Regions from separate parts of the Flexivirga sp. G2 genome, predicted to be linked through region 1. Evidence: predicted binding sites of a transcription regulator. Region 1 holds the regulator's gene; the other holds the start of a gene.

The links. The regulator Rex, encoded in region 1, represses fermentation and respiration genes when NADH is low (regulators of the CRP and FNR family bind a similar motif). The targets are predictions, from matches to a motif close to CTTGTGAANNNNTTCACAAG.
Region 2: the regulator Rex is predicted to act here: its motif matches at 1,380-1,399, upstream of ACZ50J_RS03175 (geranylgeranyl reductase family protein).

Annotation. Positions count from the first base shown of each region.
Region 1 covers NZ_AP039675.1:3,967,009-3,970,412, reverse strand. Annotated here, with positions in the region: gene ACZ50J_RS19175 (lysophospholipid acyltransferase family protein) at 1-689, shown strand, start outside; gene ACZ50J_RS19170 (glutaredoxin family protein) at 693-956, shown strand; gene ACZ50J_RS19165 (hypothetical protein) at 1,053-1,178, opposite strand; gene ACZ50J_RS19160 (redox-sensing transcriptional repressor Rex) at 1,631-2,299, shown strand; gene ACZ50J_RS19155 (glutamyl-tRNA reductase) at 2,296-3,404, shown strand, end outside.
Region 2 covers NZ_AP039675.1:634,450-637,853, reverse strand. Annotated here, with positions in the region: gene ACZ50J_RS03180 (NADH-quinone oxidoreductase subunit A) at 1-6, opposite strand, end outside; gene ACZ50J_RS03175 (geranylgeranyl reductase family protein) at 49-1,362, opposite strand; gene ACZ50J_RS03170 (demethylmenaquinone methyltransferase) at 1,509-2,210, opposite strand; gene ACZ50J_RS03165 (isochorismate synthase) at 2,281-3,404, shown strand, end outside.

The DNA.
Region 1 (3,404 bases):
GCGTCGAGGTCCGCGGCATCGAGAACATCCCGGACGAAGGCGCTGCCCTCGTGGTCGCCAATCACTCCGGCACACTGCCGATCGACGGCCTGATGACCCAGGTCGCCATACACGACGAGCACCCGAAGCACCGGCACGTGCGCATGCTGGGGGCCGACCTGGTCTTCGAGTCGCCGCTGATCGGTGAGCTCAGCCGCAAGTCCGGCACCACCCTTGCGTCCAACCCGGACATCGAGCGGCTGTTCGCCGCGGGTGAGCTGGCCGCCGTCTACCCCGAGGGGTTCAAGGGCGTCGGCAAGCCGTTCTCCGAGCGCTACAAGCTGCAGCGTTTCGGCCGCGGCGGTTTCGTGTCCGCCGCCCTGCGGGCCGAGGTGCCGATCATCCCGTGCGCGATCGTCGGGGCCGAGGAGATTTTCCCGATGATCGGCAACGTCAAGAGCCTCGCGCGCGTGCTCGGCTTCCCCTACTTCCCGGTGACGCCGTTCTTCCCGCTCTTCGGGCTGGCCGGGATGATCCCGCTGCCCAGCAAGTGGATCATCGAATTCGGAGCCCCGGTCAACACCGACACCTACGGCGCCGCGGCCGCGGACGACCCGATGCTGGTCTTCGACCTCACCGACCAAGTGCGCGAGACCATCCAGCAGTCGCTGTATTCGCTGCTGCTGCAACGCCGTTCGGTCTTCTTCTAAGCGATGTCGGGCCCGCGGATCACCCTCATCGGCAAGCCCGACTGCCACCTGTGCGAGGACGCCCGCGCGATCATCGAGCGGGTCTGTGCCGAGACGGGGGAGAGCTTCGCCGAGCGGAACATCCTCGACGAGCCGGAGCTGATGGCGGCATACGCCGAGCAGATCCCGGTCACCCTGGTCGACGGCAAGCAGCACGACTACTGGCGGGTCGACGAGGCCCGGCTGCGCAAGGCACTGGCGCGGCGGCGGGTCTTCGGCCGGCGCTGACCCGCCCGCCACTCACCCCGCCACTCACCGAGAGGTCACCAGATGCTGTGAGGGCCGCCCTCTCACGACATCTACTGACCTCTCGGCGAGCTGAGGTCAGGCATCGCGGCATACATCGACGATCAGGTTGCCCGGGCCGCGCAGGTATGCCGCTTGTGTTCCCCAATCCGTGGTGAGCGGACCCTCTAACAGTTCGGCGCCGGCGTCCTGGGCACGCTTCACCGCCGCGGGAACATGTTCGACGTGATATGCGAGGTCTCGCTTTGAGGGCCAGCAGAACGTGCGCTGGAGCGCACCTGTTGCAGGTCCTTATCCGGGCAACGCTCAACTCCGACCCTGGACCTGCAGATGGTGCAGATAACGTCGCGCACCATTTGCAGGCCACGGCGGGCTCGCCCTCGATGCCGGCCACCACTCGACCGCTCAGTCCGCGAGACGGGCGTGTCAACCACCGAAACCGTTGCCGTCTCACGTATTGACGCTGTGCCAACAACGCCACATCGCTACCACGAGCACCGCCGACGGGTGACGCCACCCCCGTCTAGCACTTTTGGTCGGAATTAGCGACTTTGTGCCTGCGTTCACAAAGACCTACAGTCAGGGGGTCATTGATCCTCTGTGGCCGGCGTTTGGTATACGCCTGTCCCGCAGCGCATGGAGGAGTCGGAGCGCACGTGAGCACCGCATCGGCCGCCCGCCGGGAGATCCCGGAAGCCACCGTGGCCAGGCTACCTCTGTATCTGCGTGCGCTCGTGTCCCTCAATTCCCGCGGGGTCGAGGTCGTCTCCTCCGAAGCCCTGGCCGAAGCAGCAGGCGTCCGGTCCACCGGTCTGCGCAAGGACCTCTCCCATCTCGGTTCGTATGGCGTGCGGGGCGTCGGCTATGACGTCAGTCGTCTCTCCGACGAGATCTCCCGCGAGCTCGGCCTGCAGCACGACTGGTCCGTCGCGATCATCGGCATGGGAAACCTGGGTCACGCGCTCGCGGCATACGGCGGTTTCGCGACGCGCGGTTTCAGTGTCCGCTGGCTGGTCGACGAGGACCCGGCCGTGATCGGCACCGAGATCGCCGGACTGCAGGTCATCGACTTCGCCGAACTCGCGGACCAGGCGCCGGAGAGCATCATCGCGGTGCTCGCCACGCCGCCGCACGCGGCGCAGCAGGCGGCCGATCGGGTGGTCGAGCTCGGTGTGCGTTCCATCCTCAACTTCGCGCCCTGCGTGATCACCGTCCCGGACGGTGTCGAGGTCCGCAAGGTCGACCTCGCGACCGAGCTGCAGATCCTCGCCTTCCACGAGCAACGCGGTCGGGACGACGAGCTGAGTGAGGAGGCCGTGCAGTGAGCCTCATCGTCATCGGTATGTCGCACCGCACGACCGGCGTCGAGCTGCTGGAGCAGGTCGTGCTGACCGACGAGCAGCGCAACCGCCTGGTGGCCTCGCTCGAGCTGAACGAGCATGTCAACGCGACCGTCGTGGTCTCGACCTGCAACCGCGTCGAGATCTACGCCGACGTCGAGACCTTCCACGGTGCCGTCACCGGCATCACCGAATCCCTTGCCGCCACAACCGGTTTGGCAGTCGGGCAGCTGCGCGACCATCTCTATGTGCACTTCGAGGACCGCGCCGTCGCGCACGCCTTCCAGGTGGCCGGGGGGCTCGATTCGGTCGCGGTGGGTGAGGCGCAGATCCTCGGTCAGTTGCGTGAGGCGATGCGCACCGCGCAGGACGGCGGCCACCTCGATCCGTCGTTGTCGGCGCTCATGCAGCACGCGCTGCGGGTCGGCAAGCGCGTCCACACCGAGACCGAGATCGACACGGTCAGCCGATCCCTCGTCGAGCGGGCGCTGGTCGTCGCGCAGTCGACGCTGGGCGAGGTGAGCGAGCAGCGTGCCCTGGTCGTCGGCGCCGGCGCGATGAGCGGACTGGCTGCACACACCCTGGCCCGCGCCGGCATCGGCAGCCTGACGATCATCAACCGCACGCCGGCCAAGGCGGCCCGCCTGGCCCAGGCGACCGGGGGAGTCGCACGCGACTGGTCGGACCTGCCGGACGCGATCACCGACGCCGATCTGGTGATCTCCTGCACCGGGGCCGTCGGTCATGTGCTCGACGCGGACAACGTCGCCGCCACCGAAACCCCCACGCTGCTGGTCGATCTCGCGTTGCCTCGCGACGTCGACCCGGAGCTCGCAGACCGGCCCGGTATCGCCCTGGTCACCCTGGAGGACCTGAGCGCCGCCGTTGCCGAGGACGCCGAGAAGACCCAGGTGACCGCCGCGCACGATCTGGTGAGTGCCGAGGTCGCGGAGTTCCTCGTCTCACGCCGTGCCGCAGCCGTCGCACCCGCCGTCGCCGAGCTGCGCAAGCGCGCCGCGGACGTGGTGGCCGCCGAGCTGACCCGACTCGAGCAGCGCGCGGACCTTTCCGAGCACGACGCCGCGCAGGT
Region 2 (3,404 bases), 1.2 Mb from region 1:
GTTCATCTGCTTACGAGTCCTTCCGAACGTCGCTGTTCGAGCTCATGTTCATGCCGCCGGCACCATGCGGGACAACATCGACATCACGCGGTCGTCGAGTTTGCCACCGTGCTCTTCACCGAGGTTGGCCATCACCTTCAACAAGAATCGCATCATCGTCTTGCGTGGCAAGCCGTAACGCACCGCGAAACGCATGATCTCAGGGTGCCCGATGAGCTGCGCGAAGTGTCGGCCCACCGTGAAGTAGCCACCGAGCGCGTCCTTCATCACCGTCGGGTAGGACTGCAGCACCCGCTCGCGGCCGGCGTCGTCCGCGCGGCCGAACGCCTGCGCGACGACCTCGGCGGCCAGGCGGCCGGACTCCATCGCATAGGCGATGCCCTCACCGTTGAACGGGTTGACCATGCCGCCGGCATCGCCGACCAGCATCAGTCCGTCGGCGTAGTGCGGCTGCCGGTTGAAGCCCATCGGCAGGGCGGCACCGCGGATCGGACCGGTGATGGTCTCCTCGTTGTAGGTCCACTCCTCCGGCATCGTGTCGACCCACCGACGCATGACGTCCTTGTAGTCGGTCTTGCCGAAAGCACTGGAGGTGTTGAGGATTCCGAGGCCGACGTTGCTGGTGCCGTCGCCGACACCGAAGATCCAGCCGTAACCGGGGAGCAGAACGCGCTTGCCGTTCTTGTCCTTCGACCACAGCTCGAGCCACGACTCGAGGTAGTCGTCGTCGTGCCGGGGACTCGTGTAGTAGGCGCGCACCGCGACACCCATCGGGCGGTCGTCGCGCTTGTCGCGGCCCATGGCCAGCGAGAGACGGGAGGAGTTGCCGTCGGCCGCGATCACCAGCGGCGCACTGAAGGTCAGCGTGCGGCCGGTCGGACGATCGTTGTCGCCCATCTCCTTGGCCTCGACACCGACGATCGCCCCGGTGCGCTCGTCCTTGATCGCGCCGTTGACGTTGACGCCCTCGCGCAGCCGGGCGCCGTGTTTCACGGCGTGCTTGGCCAGGATGTCGTCGAAGTCCTGGCGCGTGCGCACCAGGCCGTACGGCGGGAAGCTCGCGACGTCGGGCCAGTCGAGCTGCAGCCGCATGCCGCCGCCGATGATCCGCAGACCCTTGTTCTTGATCCAGCCGTCGTCTTCGGGGGTGGGTATGCCGAGTGTGATCAGCTCACGCACGGCTCGTGGGGTCAGACCGTCGCCGCAGACCTTCTCCCGGGGGAAGTGGGTCTTCTCGAGCAACAGCACGTCAAGGCCGGCCATTGCGAGGTAAGCGGCTGTGGCTGATCCACCAGGGCCGGCACCGACGACGATGACGTCGGCACTCTCGTCCAGGGCAGGGCTAACGCCGGGGAGGCTCACGCAGTGAATCTTTCTAGCTTGTGAACGTCTTCACTAACCCATGCACTGTATTCCCAGCGCCTGCGCCGTACCTACTTAGGCGGACCTAAGATCAAGCCGATCGAGTAGCGATGGAGGAGCGCAGCGGGGGAATCGCGTATCGAGATCTACAAAGCCGCCGGCTTGATCGCACGGTGCAGGGCCACGATCCCGCCGGACAGGTTGCGCCATTCGACCTTGCTCCAACCGGCGTCCTGCATCTGCGATGCGATGCCCGCCTGGTCGGGCCAGGCCTGGATGGATTCGGCCAGATAGACGTACGACTCGGCGTTCGAGCCGACCCGGCGCGCGACCCGCGGCAGCGCGGACATGAGGTACTCGCTGTAGACCTTGCGGAACGCCGTGTTGGTCGGGGTCGAGAACTCGCAGATCAGGATCTTGCCGCCGGGCTTGGTGACCCGCCGGAACTCGCGCAGCGCCTCGTGGGTCGACTGCACGTTGCGGAAGCCGAACGACATCGTCACCGCGTCGAAGACGCCGTCGGCGAACGGCAGCTGCATCGCGTCCGCGGCGGTGAAGGCCATGTCGGGCCGCATCTGCTTGCCCTTGGCGAGCATGCCGAGCGAGAAGTCGGCCGGTACGACACGAGCGCCGAGGCGTTCGAACGGCTGACTGCTGGTGCCGGTGCCGGCCGCGATGTCGAGGATCAGATCACCCGGCCGGGCCGCGACGGATTCGACGACCGCCTTCCGCCACCGCCGGTCCTGGCCCATGGACATCACATCGTTGGTGACGTCGTAGCGCGCCGCGACTTGGTCGAACATCTTCGCGACGTCGCGGGGCTGCTTGTCGAGGCTGGCGCGATTCATAACGAGCATTGTCTCGTATGGCGAGAGCCGACCTGCACCCACGTGCGGCGTAAGGTGACCGTTCGTGACCATGCCGTTGCCGCAATCCCACCCGGCTCTGGTGGTGCGTTCAGTGCGCATCCCGGACCCGGGCGATCTCGTCTCGTTGATCCCTGCCGACGCGGAAGCGCCCGTGTGCTGGCTGCGTGAGGGGGACGGTTTCGTCGGGTGGGGCACGGCCACCGCCATACAGACGCACGGGACGTCCCGCTTCGCCGACGCGGAGCAGTGGTGGCGCAGCGTCGTCGACGACGCCGTCGTCCGCACGCAGGTCGACCTGCCCGGCGCCGGCCTGATCGCTGTCGGTTCCTTCGCCTTCGCCGCCGCCTCCGAAGCCGGCGGCGTGCTGCATGTGCCGTCGATCGTCGTCGGCCGCCAACATGACGTCGCGTGGGTCACCACGGTCAGCACGGCCGCCGACCTGTCGGGCGCGCCGCAGCTCGAGCCCAGCGAATGCCCGGACGCACCAACGATTTCCGCGATCGACGACGGAGCGCTGAGTGGCTCCGAGTGGATGACCGCCGTCGGTGCAGCGGTCGATCGCATCCAGTCCGGAGCACTCGACAAGGTGGTCATGGCGCGCGACGTCGTCGTGCAGTCCGAGACCGACATCGATCCGCGGTATCTGCTCCGCAACCTGTCCGACGCCTACCCCAACACGTGGACCTACAGCGTCGACGGCCTGATCGGTGCGACACCGGAGATGCTGCTGCGCCGGCAGAAGGGCCTGGTCACCTCCCGGGTGCTGGCGGGCACGATCCGCCGCACCGGCGACGACGAGCACGACCTGGCGCTGGCCGCCTCCCTCGCCCGGTCCAGCAAGGACCTCGAGGAGCACGAGTACGCCGTGCGGTCGGTCGCCGACGCACTCTCCCCGCACTGTTCGTCGATGAACGTGCCGGAGTCACCGTTCGTGCTGCACCTGCCCAACGTGATGCACCTGGCGACCGACGTCGCAGGCGTGCTGCACGAGGACGTGTCGTCGCTCAGCCTCGCCGCGTCGCTGCACCCGTCGGCCGCCGTGTGCGGCACACCGACCCTCGCCGCACGGGACCTGATCGCCGAGCTGGAGCAGATGGACCGCCGCCGGTATGCCGGACCGGTCGGCTGGCTGGACGCGGCCGGCGACGGCGAGTGGGGCATCGCCCTGCGCTG